3 regions of the Rhodococcus koreensis genome follow, and region 3 is predicted to be linked to each of the others. Evidence: riboswitches for the same ligand, from Rfam matches in the RefSeq annotation. Region 3 holds a riboswitch; each other region holds the start of a gene.
The links. Region 3 has a riboswitch for thiamine pyrophosphate ahead of thiC (phosphomethylpyrimidine synthase ThiC). Riboswitches for the same ligand answer to the same signal wherever they lie in the genome.

Region 1 (7,883 bases), 680 kb from region 3:
GCTGTGCGGTCTGGTCGGCGACTGGCGCAGCAACATCCTGCTGCGCAGCTCCGACAAGGACCTCACCGACGGGATGGGCATCGACAATTCCCCGGTCGATCTGCCGAACCATTCCAAGGAGATCATCCAGAGCCAGAAGATCCCGGGCGTGGAGCAGACCGTCATCCCCACCACCGGCATCTCGGTCGGCGAGGGCCCGGCCGCGACGCAGTACATCAATTACATGTCGGTGCGCAGCTGGGGCGCCCCGGGCGAGTGGGACACCAACGCGTCCGGCATCGCGTACTCCGTGGACAACGGCGAGAACTGGGTCACCGATCCCCTGACGCTGCGGCCCAACGTGCCGGGCACGGGCGCCGAGAACTTCCAGATGGGCTCGTACGTCAAGCACGACGGATTCGTCTACGCATTCGGCACCCCCTCGGGGCGTTCCGGCGACGCCCGGTTGTCGCGGGTGAAGGAGGCGGACATCCGGAACCTCACGCTGTACGAGTACTGGGACGGCAAGGCGTGGGTGAAGGCCAACGCCACCGTCGCCACACCGGTGATCCCCGGACCGGTCAGCGAGTTGTCCGTGCAGTTCAACGAATACCTCGGTCAGTTCGTGGCGATGTACACCGATGCCGGCAACTCGGTGGTGATGCGCCGTTCCGACCACCTCGAATCCGGCTGGAGCGAACCCGAAGTGCTCGTGAGCAGCCGGGACGTGCCCGAGCTGTACGGCGCGTACATGCACCCGTGGTCGAAGGGATCCGACCTGTATTTCCTGGCCACCACCTGGTCGGACTACAACGTCATGCTGCTGCGCACCAACCTCGCGGACTGACGTAATCTGCGAGTGACAGCGTGCGCGGGACAGCGCGCACGCCACACGAGCAGAGGAGCGATCTGTGGCGGCCACGGTGGAACACGACGTGTCGGAATCCCGGTTCGAGATCTACCTCGACGGCCAGCTGGCCGGATACGCCGACTACTTCGAGCGGAACGGCGCCCGCGACTTCCACCACACCGTGACGTACCCGCAGTTCCGCGGGCAGGGTCTGGCGGCGGTGGTGGTGAAGGCCGCCCTCGACGACACGAAGTCCAGTGGGCTCGCCGTGATCCCGTCGTGCTCCTACGTGGAGAAGTACATCGCCGAGAATCCGAGCTATGCGGAGCTCGTCTGATCCGCTCCGCCCGGCCGTCCGCGCGACGTGTCTTCTCGCGGCGACGGTCGTGCTGGCCGGTTGCGGTTCCGGCGGCGGTTCGGACACCGATCCGGCATCCGCGCCGACCACCTCGGTGGCCGTGCAGCCCGGCCCGTTCGTGGGTGAATGCGGCTCGCTGACCGACGCCGAAGTGTACGAGCGGGCGCGGATCGCGGGGCTCACCCCGGTGTCGCGGAACGGCATCAAGTGCCGGTGGGAAGCGGACGGCGGCGAACGGTACGTGATGTTCACCTGGTACCGCGGCAGCCCCATCGACCGGGAGCGGTCGGTGGCCAAGGGCATCGGTCACGAGGTCCACGACCTCGAGATCGCCGGGCATCGCGGGTTTTCGTCGCAGAACGTCGGGTTCTGCGAGGTCGCGCTCGGCACCGGTTCCGACTTCGTGCACTGGCTGGTCCGCTACGGAACGGGCAGTGCACCCTCCGATCCGTGCGAGGCACCGACCGCGCTCGGCCGGCTGACGCTGGAGAAGGCCAAATGACCGGCCGCCGGCGACTCGCCGCGGCGGTCGCGTCGGCGATGGTGCTGGCCGGCTGCGGCACGTCCGTCACGGGCACTCCCCTGCCCGAGGGTGCCGCCTCCTCCGACGACGGCTCGCCGCAGTTCGACAAGCTCCTGCGCGAATGCGACGCCGTCCCCAACGACAAGATCGTGGAGACACTGCACGGCGCAGGCATCGACCAGTACTTCTACGGTGCAGTGTGCATGTGGACGGTGTCGTCCGCCGCCGGATCGATCGACGTCACGTTCGGCTGGTTCGAGAACAACTCGTTGCAGCGGGAGCGGGCGGTGGCGGACCAGCTGGGCTATCAGGTGGAGACCACGACGATCGCGGGCACGTCGGCGTTCAGCGCCCGGCGGCCGGGTGATTCGGCGACGTGTGGGATCACCGCCGCCTACTCCGGTGTCATCACGTGGTGGGTGCAGCAACGGTCCGGGACGGGCGACCCGTGCGACGGTGCGCGCACGCTCGCCGAGTTGACTCTGCAACGCAACCAGTAGCGGCCGAAAATTCGCTCGCGGTGGCCACGACCTCGCTGTTAGCGTCGAAGGACCACCGACCGAGCCGACCAGAGGACCTTGCCGTGACCGCCACCGAGACGGCTGTGACTCGCCGGTTCGGGCCCCTGATCCTCCTGAACGTCGCGACCCTGTTCTCCTCCACGGGCAACGGCATCGTGATCGTCGTGCTGCCGTGGCTCGTGCTCGAGCAGACCGGTCGCGCATCGGACGCCGCGATCGTCGCGGGCGCGGCCACCCTCCCGCTGTTGCTGTCGAGCCTGTTCGCGGGCACGTTCGTCGACCTGTTCGGACGACGCCGCACGTCGCTGATCTCCGACTGCCTGTCGGCCCTGTCCGTGGCGGCCATCCCGGTGATCGCGACCACGACGGGCCTCACCGTCACGGTGATCGCCGTCCTCGCCGCGATCGGCGCCGCGTTCGATCCGGCCGGCATCGCGGCCAGGGAGTCGATGCTGCCCGCCGCCACGAAGTCCGCGGGGTGGTCACTCGACCGGATGAACAGTCTCTACGAGGCCAACTACAACGTGGCGTATCTCGTCGGCCCGGGCATCGGCGGCGTCCTCATCGCCACCGTGGGTGCGGTGAACACGTTGTGGGTCGCCGCCGCCGGGTTCGTGCTGTCCGTTGCGACGATCGCGTTCCTGCGTCTCGAGCACGCCGGCAGACCGGACACCGCCACGCGCCCGACGTCCATTTGGCACGGCACGCTCGAGGGATTGAAGTTCGTGTGGCACAACCGGCTCCTGCGCACGATCGCGCTCGTGGACATGGCGGTGGTCGCGCTGTACATGCCGGTCGAGTCAGTGGTGTTCCCGGTGTACTTCACCGAACTCGACAAACCTGCGCAACTCGGTTCGGTCCTGATGGCGCTCAGCATCGGCGGCGTGGTGGGCGCCCTCGCCTACGGACCGCTCGCGCCGTTCGTGTCGCGCCGGATGCTGATGGTGGTGGCGGTGACGGTGCTGGGCGCAGCGATGGTCGCGATGGCGTTCCTGCCGCCGCTGTGGGCGATTCTGGCGCTGGCTCTCCTGCAGGGTCTGGTGTTCGGTCCGGTCGGCCCGATCGCCAACTACGCCATGCAGACTCGCAGTCCGGAGCACATGCGCGGCCGGGTCACCGGGGTCATGACGTCCACGGCGTATGCGGCGGGTCCGCTGGGCTACCTGCTGGCCGGTCCGATCCTCGACAAGTGGGGTATCCAGCCGACGTTCTTCGTGCTCGCGATCCCGGTCCTGATCATCGGGCTGGCGTGCTTCGCGCTGCCCGTGCTGAAGGAACTGGACGATAAGGTGCCGGTCAGTTGAACCCCATGACGTCGTTGCCCCAGGCGACCCGCATCTCGTGGTCCGGGTCCTTCACCAGCGTGTCCGCGCCGTCGATCAGCAACGTGGCGCGGTCCTCCTCGTCGTAGGGGGCCCAGTGCTTGGACGCGTCCAGGGCGGCGGGGACACCGTGCCGCGCGAACGCGAGCCACCGGCGCTGGATGCGGCCCGACACCTCGAGTGCCGTCTTCCGGCCGCCGAGCCAGAACGTCGGGTCGATGTTGAGGGTGTCGAAATTGCCGAAGACGTACGGGAGTTCGGTGGCGTGCCCGGCTCCGATGCGCGCGGCCTTGAGCATCGGGGTGGCCTGGTCGAACCGGTACATCCACGTCGGCGAGTGCCTGCTGTGGGCGTCGGCCACCCACAGGGCGGGCATCCGGAACGCGGCGTCGCGGGACATCGCGAGTGCGCCCTTCGGTTTGCCGCGGTCCGGGTACACAGACAGGATGTCGGCGAGGCGGGCCGCGGGCAGTTCCGGGTGATCGGTCGCGATCGCCCGCAGCATCTCCTGCACCGAATCCGAAGTGACCGGCAGCAGAGGCGATTTCATGAACTTGAAGATCGACGACTCGTCCTTGTTGGAACCGATGATGAGGGGGATCCGGTGGGAGTAGCCCTTCTGGAACGCGGCCACCGGGTAGCGGGGCAGGAAGTCGCGGTCCACCACGGGCGCCATGGCGAGTGTGCCCGGGATCTTCGTCGGCACCTCGTTGACGAGGGTGTCGCTGGCCTCGATGACCGTGCGGTACGGGAGGCGCAGCAACGTGTCGATCCGGGCGGGTTCCACGTCGAGGATGTCGAGGAACTGCTTCGCGACCGTGGCCGCCCGCTCGCTGCCGTACACCGACGTGGCGGGTGGGCTCTGGGCGATCGCGCGGTGGAACAACCCGTCCGCACTCGGGCACGTCATCAGGGTGGTGATCGACCCGGCTCCCGACGACTCCCCGAACACCGTCACCTCGTCCGGGTCACCGCCGAACGACGCGATGTTCTCGCGCACCCATTCGAGGGCGGCGACCTGGTCGCGCAGCCCGCAGTTGGTCTCGAACACCCGCTCCGCCGTCGAGAACGACGACAGGTCGAGGAAGCCGAGCGCCCCGACCCGGTAGTTGAACGAGACCAGCACGACGTCGCCGAGAGTGGACAGGATCCGCCCGTTGTAGATGCCCTGGGCCGCGGTTCCCAGGCAGTAGGCGCCGCCGTGGATCCACACCATCACCGGCCGCGGGATGCCGTCGGGCCTGGGTGCCCACACGTTGACCGACAGGCAGTCCTCGTCCATCTCGAGTCCGGCGTCGATCGGGACGGCGGTGCCGTGGCCCTGCGGGGCCATCGGGCCGAAGTCGACGCAGTCGCGCACGCCGTCCCACGGTGCGGGCGGGGCCGGCGCCCGGAACCGCAGATCGCCGACGGTGGCGGCGGCGAACGGGATGCCCTTCCACGCGTAGACGTCGCCTTCGGGATAGCCGCGCACGTCGCCGTCCCGGGCGCGGACGACGAGTGTGTCGCCTGACTTCTCGACATCCACGGCCGAATCTCCTCACGCAGCGCGTACGGGAATCTCTCGCCAAACTACCAACGATGCGCAGGCAGGACCGTTCGAACGCGATATAGATCAACCGCGCGCTAACATGTGCTCCGTGGCCGCATCGACCGATCCCGAGGGCAAGAGTCTCCTCGACTACCCGCGGCCGTCCGTGGCGGTCGACGTCGCCGTCCTCACCGTCGACGGCGCCGAGCTGAAAGTGCTTGTGGTTCCGCACCGTTCGGGCCGGCTCGCGCTTCCGGGCACCTTCCTCCACAAGGGCGAGCGGCTGCGGGACGCCGCCGAGCGGTGCCTGCGGATCAAGGCCGGACTGGCGGGTGCCGAGTTCCACCAGTTGGCGATGTTCGACGACCCCGCCCGCGACGACCGCGGGTGGGTGCTGTCGATGACGCACGGTGCGGCGCTGCCGCGCACGGCACTCCCCCGCGACGCCCTGCTGATCCCCGTCGACGGCGACCGGGTGACGCAGGACCTCGCGTTCGACCACGCGGACGTCGTCACCCTCGCCGTCGCCGACCTGCGCGAGCGGTACGCGCGGTCCGTCGACCCGTCGGGGCTGGCCGGCGACACGTTCACGGTGCTCGAACTCCGCCGGGTCTACGAGGTGGTGTTCGGCCGTCCCCTCCCGAAGGACTCGTTCCGCCGGCACATGATGCCCGCCCTCGAGCACACCGGCGACATGGCCGTCGTCGGGACCGGCAGGCCCGCCGAGATCTACACGCGCGGCCCCGCGCCCCTCCCGCCGGGAGCGGCCGCGTTCCTCGCAGGCTGAGCCCGTCCACCCACCCGGGGCCTTTCCGTTCGCGGCACGGCCGGTGCTAGGGTCGGCTTGTTCTGACACGGGGTGCTCCGCACGGGCGGGGCTGAGAACACACCCGGGAACCTGCTCAGGTAATGCTGACGAAGGGATGTCAACGTTGTGAATAGCTCTGTCCAAGGTGCTGCGGGCGCAGGCCAGCACGCCCGATTCACGGACCACTTGTGGGACCGGACCAAGGTGCTGCGCGAAGCGATCGACGAACTCGAGTTCCTCCGCCGCCTCGGCGACGGAACACTGCCGCTGGACGTGTTCCGCACGTACATCGAGCAGGATTTCCTGTACCTGACCGGATACGCGAAGGCCCTGTCCCTGGTCGCCGCGCATGCGCCGGGCCCCGTCGAGGCCGGCTTCTGGGCCGGCTCGGCAGCCGAGGCCGCCACGGTCGAGGCGACATTGCACCAGAATCTGCTGACCAGCGGACGGCTCCCCGCGTCGGACGCCGAACCGCAGCATTCGCAGGCCTGCCTCGGGTACATCTCCTACCTGACGGCGGTCGCCGCCACCGAGCCGTACGCGGTGTCCGCCGCCGCGGTGCTGCCGTGCTTCTGGATCTACGCCGACGTGGGACGCCGGCTGGCGGCGAGCGCCCGGGACGTGCTGGCCGCCGACCCGACGCACCCGTACGCACAGTGGGTGACCACGTACGACGCGGAGGAGTTCCACGCCGCCGTCGCGAAGGCCCGCGAACTCGTGGACGCCGCCGCGGAGGCCGCGACCGACGCCCAGCGCGAGGCGATGGTGGAGGCGTTCACGATCGCCAGCCGCTACGAACTCATGTTCTGGGACACCGCACTCAACAAGCAGGAATGGCCGGCGTCGTGACACTTTTCTCCCGTACCAAGCGCGCTGCCACCGCAGCCGTCATCCTCGTCTCGGCCCTGTCGATGCTCACCGGCTGCGCCGGCGACTCACAGTCCGACGACACCATCCGGTTCGCACTCGACTGGACGCCGAACACCAACCACACCGGACTGTTCGTCGCCCAGCAGGAGGGCTGGTTCGCGGACGCCGGACTCGACGTGCAGGTTCTGCCGTACAACGACACCTCACCCGACACCCTCGTCGACGCCGGCAACGCGGAGTTCGGCGTGAGCTTCCAGAGTTCCGCGACGTTCTCGAAGGCCGCGGGCGCCCAGACCACGTCGGTCATGGCCCCGCTGCAGCACTGGGCGACGGGCATCGCGGTGAAGGCGGATCGCGCCGACATCACCCGCCCCCGGGATCTCGACGGCAAGATCTACGCCGGTTTCGCGGACCCCGACGGCGAGGAGACGCTGAAGCAGATCATCCGGAACGACGGCGGCAAGGGCGAATTCACCACCGTCACGCTCGGCACGTCGGCCTACGAGGCCGTGTACTCCGGCACCGCCGACTTCACCGTGTCGTTCTTCGGCTGGGAGGGCATCGAGGCCGAGCACCGGGGCACCCCGATGCGCTACTTCCACTACACCGACTACGGCTTCCCGGACGCGTACGCACTCGTCATCGAGGGCAACGAGCAGTGGATGGACGAGCATCCCGAGCAGGCCCGCAAGTTCGTCCAGGCCCTGCAGCGCGGCTACCAGTTCGCCGCCGACCGGCCGGACGAGGCCGCGCAGATGTTGATCGACGCCAACCCCGGCGCCTTCACGGACGAGTCCCTCGTGCGGGAGAGCCAGCAGATGCTGTCCTCCGAGTACATGAAGGACGCTTCCGGAAAGGTCGGGACACAGACGGCCGAGCAGTGGGCGGGGTACTCCGGTTTCCTGTTCCAGCACGGCCTGCTCACTGGCCCCGACGGGGCACCGCTGACCACGGAACCCGACTGGTCGACGTATTTCACCAATGAGTACCTCGCTCAGCCCTGACCCGACCCTCCGGACCCCGGCCCCGGGCACGTCCCCGCTGCTGCGGCGGGTACTGCCCGCGGTCGTGGTCGTGGCGCTGCTGGTCGTCGCGTGGCAGGTGTACGTGACGGTCAGCGG
Region 2 (7,883 bases), 3.5 Mb from region 3:
AGATTTTCACGGGGGTCGTGGTGATCGTGCGTCGACGGGCGTTTCGTCCGGGTGCGGTGGCAGTTGCTCTTGCGATGGCGGTGGGTCTCGCTGTCGTTCCGGCGGTGACGGCGTCGGCGGATCCGACGGGGGGAGTCGCGGGCGCCGCGTGGAACGCCGCGGTCGACGCCCCGCCCGAATATCCGGTGATCGCGATCGACTGGGACGTCCCCATCACGATGACCGACGGAACGGTGTTGAAGGCCAACGTCTATCGCCCCGCGGACGCCTCGGGCACGCCGATCGACACGAAGATGCCGTCGGTCCTCAATGTCACGCCGTACACGAAGCTGGTCGGCAACCTCGTCGATTCCGTGCTGGCGGTGCCGGGGCTCGAGGACACGGTCGTCGATCTGGTGAACTCCTTCGATCTCGCCGGAACGCCGCTCGACGGCGTCGGGGAACTGGCGAAGGTGCTCACCGGCGGCGGCATGCGCGTGTTCGGCGTCAACCGCGACCTCGTCCGGAACGGATACACCCAGGTGGTGGTCGATGCGCGCGGCACCGGCTTCTCCCAGGGCGAATGGCAGGCGCTCGGTCCGCTCGAGCAGCAGGACTCCGTCGAGATCATCGACTGGATGAGCAGGCAGGGGTGGTCCGACGGCAAGGTCGGGATGGCGGGCGTGTCCTACTCGGGAATCAACTCGCTGCAGGCCGCGGGGCATCGGCCACCGGCGTTGAAGGCGATCTTCCCCACCGAACCGGGCAACGACCTGCTCCGCGACATCGTCGGGACGGGCGGTGGCCTCGGCGTGGGATTCATGCCGCTGTGGCTGTCACTCGTCAACGGTCTCAAGTTCGTTCCCGACGTCCAGGCGCTGGCTCAGGGGAACTTCGACGAGCGGTGGCTGCAGGACCGGTTGCGCGATCCGCTGACCCTTTTCCCGGCGCTCATCCGGGCGATGACCGCGACGCAGATCGGCGATCTCGACCCCGGCACGCTGCGGGTGGCGCAGGACGGCCAGTTCTACGAGGAGCGGAAGGCGCAGGCGGGGAACGTCGACGTGCCGACGATGCTCTACGGCGCCTGGCACGACATCTTCGCGAACAGCGAACCGCGGGTCTACAACGACATTCCGCTGCCCGCCGGGGAGAAGCAGCTGATCATGAGCGACGCCTACCACGTCTCGTTCGGGGGCGGCTTCGGCGAGCCGGGTGCGCCGCCGCGACTCGACGTCCTCGAACGGGCGTGGTTCGACAAGTGGCTGAAGGGCATCGACAACGGCATCGACGAGTACGGCCCGGTCACGCTGTACCAGCAGGGCAACGGCTGGACCACCACCGATCAGTTCCCGCGGGCCGGTGTCGACTACCAGCGGATGTACCTGTCGGGTGCCCCGAGCGGCACCGCCGGGCACGCCGCCCACGACGGCAGCCTGGTGCCGGCGAAACCCGGCGACACGGCGCAACTCACCGTCGCACCCGGACTCCGCGGGCTCTGCTCCCGCGACGGAACGCAGGGCACCGCCGGCGCGGCCGTCGTCTTCGGATCGGTGTGCAGCAAGGACTCCCGCTTCAACGAGGCCGAGGGCCTGGCGTTCACCAGTGCCCCCGTCACGCAGCCGACGGAACTGTCGGGTCCGGTCAACCTGCACCTCGAAACCGTGCTCGACGCGCCGGACGGATTCTGGGCGGTGACGCTGAACGACGTCGCGCCGGACGGCACGTCGACCCCGCTCACCAACGGTGCGCTCACCGCTTCGATGCGGGCGGTGGACGATTCGAAGAGCACCAAGTCGGCGAACGGCGACTACACCGAACCGCACCACTCTCTGACGGTGGCCGCGCGGCAGCCGCTGGTTCCGGGTGAAGTGACGCCGGTCGACATCAACTTCGTGCCCACCGACGCGGTCCTCGCGCCGGGGCACCGGTTGCGCGTCGACGTGTACGCGGGCAGCGTTCCCCGGTACCTGCCGCTCGGACCGATTCTGGCCGACAGTCAGCTGAAGCCGCAGCACGTGGCGTTGTCGCCGGACCGGCCGAGCTTCCTCAATCTGCCGCTGGTCGGGGCGCAGACGTGGTGACGGGTTCACGACGCGTCCCGAGATCCGTAGGGTTGACGGCATGACCAAGTGGACAGCTTCGGACATCGTCGATCAGAGCGGCCGTACGTTCGTCGTCACGGGCGCCAACAGTGGTCTGGGGGAGGTGGCCGCGCGGGCCCTGGCCAAGGCGGGAGCCCACGTCGTGCTGGCCTGCCGCAACACCCACAAGGGTGAGGTGGTCGCGCGGTCGATCGGCGACAACGCCGAGGTGCGCCGTCTCGACCTGTCCGACCTCGCATCGGTGCGCGAGTTCGCCGCCGGCGTCGATTCCGTCGACGTGCTCGTGAACAACGCCGGGGTGATGGCGGTTCCGCAGCGAAAGACGGCCGACGGATTCGAAATGCAGATCGGCACAAATCATCTCGGGCATTTCGCGTTGACCGGACTGCTGCTCGGCAAGATCACCGATCGGGTCGCCACGATGTCGAGTGCGGCACATCAGGCGGGAACGATACATCTCGACGATCTCAACTGGGAACACCGCAAGTACAACCGCTGGAGCGCGTACGGGCAGTCGAAACTCGCGAATCTGCTGTTCACGTACGAATTGCAGCGCAGGCTCGCCGCGGCGGGGTCTCCCGTCACAGCGGTGGCCGCGCACCCCGGCTACGCGTCGACCAATCTGCAGGCGCACACCGAGTCGGTGCAGGACAAGCTGATGGCGGTCGGCAACCGGATCTTCGCGCAGTCGGCGGAGATGGGGGCGCTGCCGATGTTGTTCGCGGCCACCGCCCCCGGCGTGATCGGCGGAAGTTACATCGGGCCGGACGGCCTGTTCGAGCAGCGTGGCCACCCGAAGGTGGTGGGCTCCAACAAGAAGTCGCGGGACGAGCAGACCGCGAAGGGGCTGTGGTCGCTGTCGGAGGACCTGACGGGCGTCGAGTACAAGTTCGGGTGACCCGACGCCCGCGCAGCATGGCTCAGTCTTCGGTGACCTCGAGGGTGACGTCGACGTTGCCGCGGGTGGCGTTGGAGTACGGGCACACCTGATGCGCCTTCTCCGTCAGTTCGAGTGCCTCCGCGCGCGGCAGGTGGGGGAGGGACACCTCGAGGGTGACGGCGAGGCCGAATCCGCCGCCGTCCGTGGAGCCGATCCCGACGCGGGCGCCGACGGCCGAGTCGGCGATGTTGGCCCCGGCCTGACGGCCGACGAGCTGGAGCGCGGAGTGGAAGCAGGCCGCGTATCCGGCGGCGAACAGCTGCTCGGGGTTGGTGCCGTCGCCGGACCCGCCCATCTCGGTGGGGATGGCGAGGTTCAGGTCGAGCCGGCCGTCGGACGTGCGGGCGTGGCCGTTGCGGCCTTCCCCGGTTGCGAGGGCTTCGGCGGTGTAGACGATCTTCATGGTTACTTCTCTCCTGTAGGGGTTTCGAAACTGTGGAGCGATTCGGTGAGGCGCGACAGGGTGTCGCGCAGGGCGACGAGTTCGCCGACGCCCATGCCCGTGGAGCGGGCGAGTTCGGTGGGGATGCCCTCCGCGGCGGTGCGGAGGCCCGCGCCCTTCTCGGTGAGGTGGATCCCGACCCGGCGTTCGTCGGCCGACGAACGCCTTCGTTCGACCAGGCCCAGCGCGTCGAGCCGCTTGAGCAGTGGCGACAGGGTGCCGGTGTCGAGATCGAGGGCGTCGCAGATCTCACGCACCCCGCGGCCGTCCTGTTCCCAGAGCACCAGCAGCACGAGGTACTGCGGGTAGGTCACTCCCAGCGAGTCGAGCATCGACCGGTATCTCGCCGTCATCGCCCGGGAGGCCGAGTACAGCGCGAAGCACACCTGGCGGTCGAGGGCGAGGTTGTCGGTCACCCATGAATAGTTGCACACAACTAGGTTGTGCACAATCAACAGGTCGATACCGGTGGTTGCCCTACACTGTTGGCCAGTGACACGGGGTGCTGCCCGGCGAAGATCCGGGCGGCTGAGAAGACACCCGTCGAACCTGAACTGGGTAATGCCGGCGAAGGGATGTCGCGGAGACGGCCGTATGCGCTCATCCGATGTCTCGTCGCCGACCGAACGGAAGGTGACAGCAATGCAGCTCGACAAGCAGATCGTCCTGGTGACCGGCGGTGGCCGGGGACTCGGTTCCGCCATCGTGCGCTCGTTCGCGGCGCAGGACGCGCGGGTGGTCGTGAACTACCGCAACAGCCGGGATGCGGCGGAGGAACTCGCGGCATCCCTGGGCGCGGACCGCGCGGTCGCCCTCGGGGCCGACGTCACCGATGCCGCGCAGGTGGCGGCGCTGTTCGCCGCCGCGGAAGAGCACTTCGGATCGCCGGTGACCACGGTGATCAACAACGCCCTCGCCGACTTCTCCTTCAACGGCGACGCACGCGAGAAGGCGGACGTCATCACGTGGGAGGCCTTCGACTCGCAATTGCGCGGCAGCGTGCAGGCGACCCTGAACACTACGCAGGCCGCGCTGCCGGGCATGCGCGCGCTCGGGTTCGGCCGCATCGTGAACATCGGGACCAACCTGTTCCAGAATCCCGTCGTCCCGTACCACGACTACACGGCCGCCAAGGCCGCGGCGCTGTCGCTGACCCGCACGCTCGCCGCCGACCTCGGACCCGACGGCATCACCGTCAACATGGTCTCGGGCGGGTTGCTCCGCACCACCGACGCGAGCGCCGCCACCCCCGACGAGGTGTTCGACCTCATCGCGGCGAGCACTCCGCTGCAGCGGGTCACGACCCCGGACGAGTTCGCCGACGCGGTCCTGTTCTTCGCGTCCCCGTGGTCGCGTTCGGTGACCGGCCAGAACCTCGTCGTCGACGGCGGACTGGTCAAGGACTGACATGAGCGACGCCCGGCAACTGCACTTCAACGCGTTCCTGTTCGGCTGCGGGCACCACGGTGCCGCGTGGAGGCACCCCTCCTCGCAGGTGGAGCGGCTCAGCGACATCGCCTACTACGAGGCACTGGCGCAGACCGCGGAGCGGGGCTGCCTCGATGCGGTGTTCTTCGCCGACGGGCATTCGGTGCGCGACCCCGCGTCCGGGGGCATGTGGTTCCTCGAACCGCTCACCGCGCTGTCCGCGATGGCACGGGCAACCGAGCGGGTCGGTCTCGTGACGACCGTGTCCACCACCTTCTACACCCCGTTCCACGCCGCGCGGATGCTGGCGTCGCTCGACCACATCAGCGGCGGCCGCGTCGGCTGGAACGTGGTGACGTCGATGTTCGACGCCGAGGCCCGCAATCACGGTCTCGAGGAGATGCCGCCGCACGACGACCGCTACTCGCGGGCCGCGGAATTCGTCGACGTGGCACTCGCGCTGTGGGATTCGTGGGAGCCCGACGCGCTCGTCCTCGACCGGGAGGGCATCTTCGCGGATCCGGCCAAGGTGAACCCGATCGGGCATCGGGGCAAGCATTTCCTCGTCGACGGCCCGTTGACCGTGCCGCACTCGCCGCAGGGGCGCCCCGTGCTGTTCCAGGCGGGCGCGTCCGACCAGGGCCGCGACCTGGCCGCCCGGTGCGCCGAGGGCATCTACGCAGTCGCCTACGACCTCACGGCCGCGCAGAGTTACTACGGCGACGTGAAGCGTCGCATCCGCGCCGCGGGCCGCGACGCCGACGCGGTGACCGTGATGCCCGGTCTCGTCACCTACGTGGGCTCGACCGCCGAGGAGGCGCGCCGGAAGAAGGCGGAACTCGACGCGCTCCTGCCCGTCGAACAGTCGCTGGCGCAGTTGTCGATGTTCGTCCAGCAGGATTGCAGCGCATGGGAATTGGACGCACCCGTTCCGGCGCTGCCGCCGCTGTCGGAGTTCACCGGACCGCAGGGCCGGTACGACACGATCCTGCGGATCATCGAGAAGGACCGTCCCACCGTGCGGTCGCTGCTGGGCACGCTGGCGGCAGGCGGCGGGCACTGCACCATGATCGGCACCCCGGAGTCGATCGCCGACGAGATCGAGGTGTGGTTCCGCGGCGGCGGCGCCGACGGCTTCAACCTGATGCCGCCGCTGTACCCGCACGGGCTCGCGGACTTCGTCGACGAGGTCGTCCCCGTCCTGCAGAGGCGCGGGCTGTTCCGCGCGGAGTATGAGACAGCGACCCTGCGCGGCCATCTCCGGGGTCGCCGGTAGTTGCCACCACAAAGAACACAACCTTCTCTAAGTACGCAACAGTGACTGTGAGCGTCCCTCCCCCCGACACTGGCTGTTATCGCGATCACATCGCGGTGCAAGCTCGGACGAGGAGTGGCAATGCTGGTAGCACTCGGCTTTCTGATGGTGGCCGTGTTCATGTTCTTGATCATGTCCAAACGGGCCACTCCCGTGGTCGGGCTGATCGCCGTCCCGGTCGCATTCGGCATCGCGGCCGGGGCGGGTCTCGGCATCGGCGACATGATCACCGACGGGATCAAATCGCTGGCCCCCACGGCCGCGTTGCTGTTCTTCGCGATCATCTTCTTCGGGATCATGATCGACGTCGGCCTGTTCGACCCGCTGGTGAAACTCATCCTCCGGCTCGTCCGCAACGACCCCATGCGGCTCGTCGTCGGCACCGCGGTCCTCGCGATGGTGGTGTCGCTGGACGGTGACGGATCCACGACGTTCATCATCGTCACGTCCGCGCTGTTGCCGCTGTACATGAAGCTGAAGGTCAGCCCCGTCGTGCTCACGGTGGTCGCCGGCCTGGCCAACGGCGCGATGAACATCGTCCCGTGGGGTGGGCCGACGGTCCGGGCCGCCTCGGCGCTGGGCATTTCGCCGTCCGACGTGTTCGTCCCGATGATCCCGTCGCTGGTGGTCGGTCTCGTCGTCGTCTTGCTGTTCGCCGTGCAGCTCGGCTACAGCGAACGCCGCCGCATCGGCACACTCGAACTCACCGACGAGCGTCTCCTCGTCTCCGCCGGCTCCGGCCTCCGCCGCTCCGCCTCGGGCTCGGGCTCCGGGGGCAGCGGTGACGCACCCCGGACGGGTGGCGGTTCCGGCGACGCCGGTTCGGACGACGGCCAGGGCTTCGTCGACGGCCTCGACCCCGAGCGGCCCACGCTGCGACCGAAGCTGTTGTGGTTCAACATGCTCGTGACCGTGGCGCTGCTTGTCGTGCTCGTGATGGACGTGCTGCCGATTCCGGTGCTGTTCATGGTGGCCGCGTCGATCGCGCTGACCGTCAACTTCCCGCGGGTCAAGGAGCAGCAGGAAGCGATCACCCGGCACTCGTCGAGCATCGTCTCCGTCGTCGCGATGGTGTTCGCCGCGGCCGTGCTCACCGGCGTGTTCCAGGGCACCGGAATGGTCGAGGCGATGGCGCAGTGGCTGCTCGAGATCATCCCCGCCGCGCTCGGACCGCACCTGGCCGTCATCACCGGCATCCTGAGCCTGCCGTTCACGTTCTTCATGAGCAACGACGCCTTCTACTTCGGCGTCATGCCGGTGCTCGCCGAAACGGCGTCCACGTACGGCATCGAGCCGGTCGAGATGGCCCGCGCCTCCATCACCGGCCAGACGTTCCACATGCAGAGCCCCCTCGTCCCGGCCATCCTCCTGCTCGTGACCCTGGCGGGTGTCCCGCTGGCGGACCATCACAAGAAGGTGCTGTGGCGCGCGGCGCTGGTGTCGCTGTCGATGCTGGTGGTCGGTGTGGTCCTCGGGCAGATCCCCTGGTGACCTAGTCGTCCCCCGGTGACCTAGTCGGCGGTGTCGGTGTCGGTGGCGGGCCCCTCGGGGGTTGCGCCACCTTCGCCGCTCCAGTCGGCGCCGGAACCCTTGTCGTCCTCGGCCGGATCGGACATCACGTCCTTGTCCGCGCCGGGGGCGCCGCTGTCGGTGCTCGTGGTCTTCGGTCCGGAA
Region 3 (7,883 bases):
TCGCACTGAAGGCGGTCCCCGCACGACCGGTGCGGGCGAGCGAGATCCGGTCCCTCGAACTGGCCTCCGCCGACGGCTGGCCGGGTATCGAGCACGCATGGATCGACGGCTGGCTCGCCCGGTACGGCCACGGCTTCACCGGACGCGCCAACTCGGCGGCGCCGCTCGGCGACCGCGGGACGGTCGGGAGTCTCGACGACCCCTCCCCCGGCGGCACGCTCGACCGCCTGCGCGAGTGGTACGCCGAACGGGACCGCCCGCTGCGGTTGCTGATCCCCGACCGCCTGGGCGAGGTGCCGCTGGGCTGGAACGTCAGCGACGAAGTGGTCGTGATGGCCGCCGACGTCGAAAACCTGGCGCTGCCCGAGGGTCCGCGGACCACGACGGTCACCGATCACCCGGATCCGGACTGGCTCGCCCTGTACCGCTACCGTGGGTCCGCGCTGCCCGACTTCGCGGTCGACGTGCTGAACGCGGTCCGCGGCGGGACGCTCGGCTTCGGCCGGATCGGCGCCGCCGACTCGGCGCTCCTCGCCGTCGCCCGCGGATCCGTCACGACCGCGCCCGACGACCGACGATGGGTCGGACTCACCGCGGTCGAGGTGGCGCAGGCTCACCGCCGCCGCGGAATCGGCAGCCTGATCTGCGGCGACATGATCAATTGGGGACGCGAGCACGGCGCGACCCACGCGTGCCTGCAGGTCGCCGTCGAGAACGAGGGCGCGCAGGCGATGTACCGCAACGTCGGCTTCGTGGCGCACCACCGGTACCGCTACGCCACCGAACCCGGCGGCTGAAAATCTGTCGGACAATGCCGCTAGGGTGGCTGCCGTGCGCATCGCAACCTGGAACGTGAACTCTGTTCGTGCCCGTACCGACCGGATCCTGGACTGGCTCCAGCGGTCCGACGTCGACGTGCTGGCGATGCAGGAAACCAAGTGCAAGGACGAGCAGTTCCCGTACGAGCGGTTCCGCGAACTGGGGTACGAGGTCGCGCACGTGGGCCTCAGCCAGTGGAACGGTGTCGCGATCGCGTCCCGTGTCGGTCTCGACGACGTGCAGATCGGCTTCGAGGATCAGCCCGGGTTCCACAAGGACCCGGAGGTCGCGCCCGCGCAGGAAGCCCGCGCCATCGGCGCCACCTGCAACGGCGTCCGCATCTGGAGCCTGTACGTCCCCAACGGCCGTGAGCTCGCCGATCCGCACTACACGTACAAGCTGGAGTGGCTGGCGAAGCTGCACACGGATGCGGTCGGATGGCTGGACCGAAATCCGGACGCGCAGATCGCGCTGGTCGGCGACTGGAACGTCGCGCCCACCGACGAGGACGTCTGGGATCCGGCGCTGTTCGAGGGCAAGACCCACACGTCCGTCCCCGAGCGCGAGGCCTTCCAGGCGTTCGTCGAATCGGGATTCGCCGATGTCGTCCGTCCGCACACCCCGGGCCCGGGTGTCTACACCTACTGGGACTACACCCAGCTGCGGTTCCCGAAGAAGCAGGGAATGCGCATCGACTTCGTGCTCGGGTCGCCCGCCCTCGCGGGCCGTGTCGACAAGGCCGAGATCGACCGCAACGAACGCAAGGGCAAGGGCGCCAGCGATCACGCGCCGGTCATCGTCGACCTCGGCGACTGAGAACGCAGCAACCCGAGACTCACAACCGCACAACCGAACCCGATGAGCACGCCGTGCGCGATGCGCAGGGGGGCGTCGGCGTAGAACTGCGGGATGAACAGTGCGAACCCCACTGCCATCGGAATGCCCGACCAGCCGGCGAGTAGCCGGGAGCGGGCGATGGCCACGGCGGCCGCCGCCGCGCCGACCGCGACGAGGAGCAGGCCGGTGGCGAACAGCGTCGCCTGCGCCGCTCCCATCCGCACGCTCTCGGCGAGGGCGGTGACGGCACCGTCGTCCAGGCCGCTGGCGCCGAGCGTGTGCAGCGCGAACGTTTCGGCCCCGTAGTACGGCAGGGTCAGTCCGATGCCGATCCACGACGCCGCCACGGCAACCACGCCCGCCCGCCTGCCGGCCGTCCCCTCCAGCAGGCCGGCGAGCGGAACGAGCGCGAGTCCGAACGCGATGAATCCGCCGACGGCGGCGAGGTGGGCGACGAGCCACCACGGTGAGGCGAACTCCGCCCGCCCGTCCGGTGCCCCGCCCGCCGCGTACGGACGCACCACGGGGTAGACGACGAACAGCGCACCCGCGAGGGCGAACAGCGCTGCGGCGGAGATCCGTGCGATCCCGGCACGACCGTCGATCCGATCCGACACCACCATGACACGCCTCCGATTGTGAGCACTGCTCTCTATGCAGAGCAGTATTCACCACGAATCGACGTCCAGCAAGAGCAGTGCTCTCGGAAGTCGTTCTAGTCGGCGACCAGGATGTCGAGATGCTCTGGGTTCAGCGCCACGTAGCGCCGGACGTACGTGCAGATGGGACGCACCTTCCAGCCCCGCCGGCGCGCTGAACCCAGCGCCTCGCCCACGAGGACCGCGGCGAGGCCGCGGCCACCGAAGTCTTCCACGATCACCGTGTGCATGAACGCGACCACCTCGCCGGACTCGGCGGTGAACCCGGGGATGTCGTCCTCGTCGCGATAGCCGAGGATGCCGACCAGCTCGTCCCCCAGCCACAGATCGAATCGTTCGTGGGCGGGGTTGTCGAGTACGCGAGTATCGACGGCCGTGATGCTCCCCGACGGCTCGGAACCGTCCGACATGTGATCCATGCCACTCATGGAATCAGTTCACGAGCACCGTCGCGAGTGGAATCACCGGCCCCGGAACCGTTTCGTTGCCGACGAGTGGTCGATTCGTGTCCCGACCGCGTCAGGCGTCCACCGGAACCATGAGGTCGCGGTAGTCGGGATGCCCCGCGACGAAGCGCTGCACGTACGTGCAGACGGGCCGGACCTTCCAGCCGTACCCGCGGGCGAGGTCGAGGGAGCGCCCCACCATGAGTGCGGCGAGTCCGCGGTGACCGAAGTCCTCCACGATCACCGTGTGCATGAACGAGACCACCGGGGCCTGACGCCCCCGACTCTTCGGGCCCGGCGGCCGGGCCACCACTCCCGCACCCGCACCCGGTGGGGTGTCCGCGAGGGCGAAGTATCCGAGGATGCCGACCAGGTCACCACTCAGTCGGAGTTCGAATCGGTTCTGATCGGCGTTGTCGATCACGTCCACAACCTGCGCGTCCGTCAGCATGGCTATCTCCTGGGGGTATGTGTCGTAATCGAAATGTGATGTTCATCACCCTTTATACCGATGCACGGAACCGCTGTCCAAGTTTCCCCCGAATGTTCACTCTCAGAGATCTCGGTTACAGTCTCCGGGACAACTACACATCCACGGGGGCTCGCACCAGCGGGCTGAGAGGACGGCTAGGGGCCGTCGACCGTCGAACCTGTCCGGGTAATGCCGGCGTAGGGAGCATCATCGATGAGCACAACCATATCTACAGCCACGTCCGTCACCACGGGACCGATCCAGGGCAGCACCAAGCAGTACCTGCTGTCGGGCGACGACGTCCGGGTGCCGGTCCGGCGCGTACATCTCACCAACGGTGAGCACCTCGACGTGTACGACACGTCGGGCCCGTACACCGACACGGACGCCACGATCGACCTGGACGCGGGACTTCCGCATCTGCGGGCGTCGTGGATCGCCGACCGGGCGGGCACCCAGCTCGACGCCGCCCGCGCCGGAACCGTCACCCCTGAGATGCGGTATTGCGCTGCACGAGAGGGTGTTTCACCTGAGGTGGTGCGCGCCGAAGTCGCGGCGGGTCGCGCCGTGATCCCGGCCAACCGCTGCCACCCCGAACTCGAGCCGATGATCATCGGCAAGGCGTTCGCGGTCAAGATCAACGCGAACATCGGCAACAGCGCGGTGACGTCGTCGATCGCGGAAGAGGTCGAGAAGATGGTGTGGGCGACGCGGTGGGGCGCGGACACCATCATGGACCTGTCCACCGGCAAGAACATTCACGAGACCAGGGAATGGATCCTGCGCAATTCGCCGGTGCCCGTGGGGACCGTGCCGATCTATCAGGCGCTGGAGAAGGTCGACGGCGATCCGACCGCGCTCACGTGGGAGATCTACCGCGACACCGTGATCGAGCAATGCGAGCAGGGCGTCGACTACATGACGGTCCACGCCGGGGTGCTGCTCCGCTACATTCCGCTGACCGCGCGCCGGGTCACCGGCATCGTCTCCCGCGGCGGTTCGATCATGGCGGCCTGGTGCCTGGCCCATCATCGGGAATCGTTCCTGTACACCCACTTCGACGAACTCTGCGAGATCCTCCACCGCTACGACGTCACGTTCTCGCTCGGTGACGGTCTGCGCCCCGGCTCCATCGCGGACGCCAACGACGAGGCCCAGTTCGCCGAGCTCCGCACCCTCGGCGAGCTCACGAAGATCGCGAAATCGCATGGCGTGCAGGTGATGATCGAAGGTCCCGGGCACGTGCCGATGCACAAGATCGTCGAGAACGTGCGGCTCGAGGAGGAGTTGTGCGAGGAGGCGCCGTTCTACACGCTCGGACCGCTCGCCACCGACATCGCACCGGCGTACGACCACATCACGTCCGCGATCGGGGCGGCGATGATCGCGCAGGCCGGTACCGCGATGCTCTGCTACGTGACACCCAAGGAGCACCTGGGGCTGCCGAACCGGGACGACGTCAAGACCGGGGTCATCACGTACAAGATCGCGGCGCACGCCGCGGACCTCGCAAAGCAGCATCCGCGCGCGCAGGAGCGGGACGACGCGCTGTCGAAGGCCCGGTTCGAGTTCCGCTGGCACGACCAGTTCGCCCTGTCCCTCGACCCGGACACGGCGCGGGAGTTCCACGACGAGACGCTGCCCGCCGAGCCGGCGAAGACGGCCCACTTCTGCTCGATGTGCGGTCCGAAGTTCTGCTCCATGCGGATCTCCGCCGACGTGCGGGAGTACGCGCAGCAGCACGGACTCGATTCGGTCGAAGCCATCGAGGCGGGCATGGCCGAGAAGTCGAGCGAGTTCGTCGACGCAGGTGGCCGTGTGTATCTGCCCGTCGAATCCGTCACCTCAGAGAATCGGTAAGGTCCCCTTCGTGAAGCTGCTGCCCCTGACCCCCGACGGCCAGACCCCCGTCCGCGTCCTCACCATCGCCGGCACCGATTCCGGCGGTGGCGCCGGGATCCAGGCGGACTCGCGGACGATGGCGCTGTGCGGCGTCCACGCATGTGTCGCGGTCGCCGCGGTGACGGTGCAGAACTCGGTGGGGGTCAGCGGCTTCCACGAGATTCCGCCGGAGACGGTGGCCGCGCAGGTGCGGTGCGTCGTCGACGACATCGGGGTCGGGGCAGCGAAGACGGGGATGCTGGCGTCGACGGCCATCATCGAGGCCGTCGCCGCCGTGTGCACCGAGGTCGGGATCGGCCGGGACCAACCGGTCCCGCTGGTCGTCGACCCGGTGTGCGCGTCGATGCACGGCGATCCGCTCCTGCACGCCGAGGCGCTGGACGCCGTGCGAAACACGCTGATCCCGATCGCCACGGTGGTCACCCCGAATCTCGACGAGATCCGGTTGATCACCGGCATCGACGTGGTGGACGACGCGACCGCACGCCGGGCCGCGGAGGCGCTGCACGCACTCGGCGCGCAGTGGTCGATCGTGAAGGGCGGGCACCTGCGGACGTCGGCGTCGAGCACCGATCTGCTGTTCGACGGCGACCGATTCCTCGAGTTCAGCAGTCCCCGGATCGACACCGGCAACGACCACGGCGGCGGCGACACCCTCGCGGCCGCCATCGCGAGTGCACTCGCCCACGGATGGTCCGTGCCCGACGCGGTGGCGTTCGGCAAGGAGTGGGTCACCAAGTGCCTGGAGGCGTCGTACGACCTGGGTGCCGGTCACGGCCCCGTCTCCCCCCTGTGGCGCCTGCGGCACCCGTGAGTACTTATTAACGTCCGGCGGTTAACAAGTACTCACGGGCGGCGGAGCCGCAACCGCCAGATACCGAGGTCCGAGGGCACCCCGCTGGGGGCGGGGGCGAAGAAGGCGCGCCGCCACGGCTTGACCCCGACCCCCAGGTCGTCGAGGGTGCCCGGCTGCAGGCTCGACAGCGTGGCGGACGACGCCATCACGTTGCCGTCGCCGCCGAGTTCCATCATGCGGGCCGCGACGGTCACGTCGACACCGAGCCAATCGCTGCCGATCTGCCGGGGCGAACCGGTGTGGAGGCCGACGCGCATGCGGGGGCGGTAGCCGTCCACCTCGACGTCCGCGAGGGCGTCCTGCGCGGCGAAGACGGCGTCGATCGCGCGGTCCGGGCTGGAGAAGACGGCCATCACACCGTCGCCGAGTCGTTTCACCACATGCCCGCCCCGGTCGACGATGGGGGTCTCGACGGCCCGGGCGACGTCGCGCAGCAGGGCGAGGGTGGCGCTGTCACCGGCGGGCAGCGACCAACTGGAGAACCCGACGAGGTCGGTGAACACGATGGTCACCTCCCGTGTTCCCCGGCCGCGTCCGGTGCGCTCGAGCAGTGCCTGCCACACCTGCAGCGCGCCGAGGCTCATCTCGCGGGACGCGCCCGGCTGGTGATCGAGGAAGCGGTCGGCGACGCGGGCGATCGCCCGCGCGCTTCCGGGGCCCGCCGTCGACAGTGGGTCCCCGAACGCGGGATCGCCGGGGAGCGCGCGACGAATCTTCCGCAGCCCCTCGATCAGCTGTGGCTGCCGGTTGACCGATTCCACCCAGCCCAGCACCTTGTCGCCCCGTTTCGGTGTCTGCGCAGCGCCGTGCTCGGCACTGTTCTCTTCGGCGGGGTCGTCGCTCACGAGAGTAAGAGTAACTCAGCGTCACATGCACAAACCCGTGACGAATCGGACATCACTCGGTGGCCCGCGCCTTCTCCCGGTCCGCGCCGATGGGGACTCCGTTCGGCCCCGCGAGCGACTCCGCGTACACCCCGACGGCATACGCGACCGCGGCGGCATTCTTGGCGAGCGCGGCCCTGTCCACGTTCTCGAGGGTATCGGTCGCGCTGTGGTAGTTCTTGTCGTACACGACACCCGGGGTGCCGCCCCACTTCTGCGCCTGCTCGGGGGTCTTCGTCTCGTCGGCGCCGCTGAACACGCCGCCCGACGGGATGCCGTGCTCGATGAACGGACCGTAATCGGATCGGCCGTCGAAGTCCGTGCCGTCCGCGGCGATGCCGTCGCCCTGCAGGAACTCGGTGAACGTGCGCTCGATGCCCGCGGATCCCTCGGGTCCGGGCCCCTCGCCGACGTTGTCGGAGTTGTCGCCGTCGTAGGCCAGGTAGCCGGCGTTCTCGGAACCGAGCATGTCGAAGTTCAGGTACAGCGCGATGTCGTTCCGCTGCTCCTCGCTGAGGCTGTCGACGTACGCCTCCGATCCGAGCAGACCCAGTTCCTCGGCGCCCCAGAACGCGAAGCGCACGGCGTTGTCGACGTCGGGCGAACCGCCGAGTTGCACGGCCGTTTCGAGGGTCGCGGCGACGCCGGTGCCGTTGTCGTTGATGCCGGGGCCCTCGGGGACGCTGTCCAGGTGCGCGCCGACCATCACGACGTCCTCGGTCGAGCCGGTCTTCGTCTGGGCGATGACGTTGCGCGCAGTGCTCGACTCGGTGACGGTGTCGAGCGTGAGGGTGACGTCACCCCCCGCCTGCTCGAGCGCGGCGCCGTCCGCCTTGCTCACCCCGCCCGTGGGCACCTTGCCCACATCCGGGTCGCCGAGGGTGCCGCCGCTCATCGGTCCGTCCTCGTTGTTGACGACGATCACGCCTGCGGCACCGCGCTCGGACGCCACCTGCTGCTTGGCCGCGAACGGGCACACCCCGCGGTTCACGAGGACGATCGCGCCTG

Region 1: linked by a shared signal. The riboswitch ahead of JWS14_RS08210 (TenA family protein) and the one ahead of thiC (phosphomethylpyrimidine synthase ThiC) in region 3 are both predicted to bind thiamine pyrophosphate.
Region 2: linked by a shared signal. The riboswitch ahead of JWS14_RS27070 (3-oxoacyl-ACP reductase) and the one ahead of thiC (phosphomethylpyrimidine synthase ThiC) in region 3 are both predicted to bind thiamine pyrophosphate.

Annotation. Positions count from the first base shown of each region.
Region 1 is NZ_CP070609.1:1,758,492-1,766,374, forward strand. Features, by position in the region: gene JWS14_RS08175 (DUF4185 domain-containing protein) at 1-826, shown strand, start outside; gene JWS14_RS08180 (GNAT family N-acetyltransferase) at 891-1,166, shown strand; gene JWS14_RS08185 (DUF3558 domain-containing protein) at 1,150-1,689, shown strand; gene JWS14_RS08190 (DUF3558 domain-containing protein) at 1,686-2,210, shown strand; gene JWS14_RS08195 (MFS transporter) at 2,294-3,535, shown strand; gene JWS14_RS08200 (carboxylesterase/lipase family protein) at 3,528-5,081, opposite strand; gene JWS14_RS08205 (NUDIX hydrolase) at 5,194-5,871, shown strand; TPP riboswitch at 5,930-6,025, shown strand; gene JWS14_RS08210 (TenA family protein) at 6,019-6,741, shown strand; gene JWS14_RS08215 (ABC transporter substrate-binding protein) at 6,726-7,766, shown strand; gene JWS14_RS08220 (ABC transporter permease) at 7,744-7,883, shown strand, end outside.
Region 2 is NZ_CP070609.1:5,890,915-5,898,797, forward strand. Features, by position in the region: gene JWS14_RS27050 (CocE/NonD family hydrolase) at 75-2,063, shown strand; gene JWS14_RS27055 (oxidoreductase) at 2,104-2,982, shown strand; gene JWS14_RS27060 (organic hydroperoxide resistance protein) at 3,005-3,427, opposite strand; gene JWS14_RS27065 (MarR family winged helix-turn-helix transcriptional regulator) at 3,430-3,882, opposite strand; TPP riboswitch at 3,955-4,059, shown strand; gene JWS14_RS27070 (3-oxoacyl-ACP reductase) at 4,109-4,873, shown strand; gene JWS14_RS27075 (LLM class flavin-dependent oxidoreductase) at 4,875-6,170, shown strand; gene JWS14_RS27080 (CitMHS family transporter) at 6,255-7,700, shown strand; gene JWS14_RS27085 (hypothetical protein) at 7,721-7,883, opposite strand, start outside.
Region 3 is NZ_CP070609.1:2,437,168-2,445,050, forward strand. Features, by position in the region: gene JWS14_RS11375 (N-acetylglutamate synthase, CG3035 family) at 1-797, shown strand, start outside; gene JWS14_RS11380 (exodeoxyribonuclease III) at 832-1,635, shown strand; gene JWS14_RS11385 (hypothetical protein) at 1,602-2,279, opposite strand; gene JWS14_RS11390 (GNAT family N-acetyltransferase) at 2,372-2,734, opposite strand; gene JWS14_RS11395 (GNAT family N-acetyltransferase) at 2,835-3,212, opposite strand; TPP riboswitch at 3,346-3,454, shown strand; gene thiC (phosphomethylpyrimidine synthase ThiC) at 3,447-5,093, shown strand; gene thiD (bifunctional hydroxymethylpyrimidine kinase/phosphomethylpyrimidine kinase) at 5,104-5,949, shown strand; gene JWS14_RS11410 (adenylate/guanylate cyclase domain-containing protein) at 5,982-6,836, opposite strand; gene JWS14_RS11415 (M20/M25/M40 family metallo-hydrolase) at 6,889-7,883, opposite strand, start outside.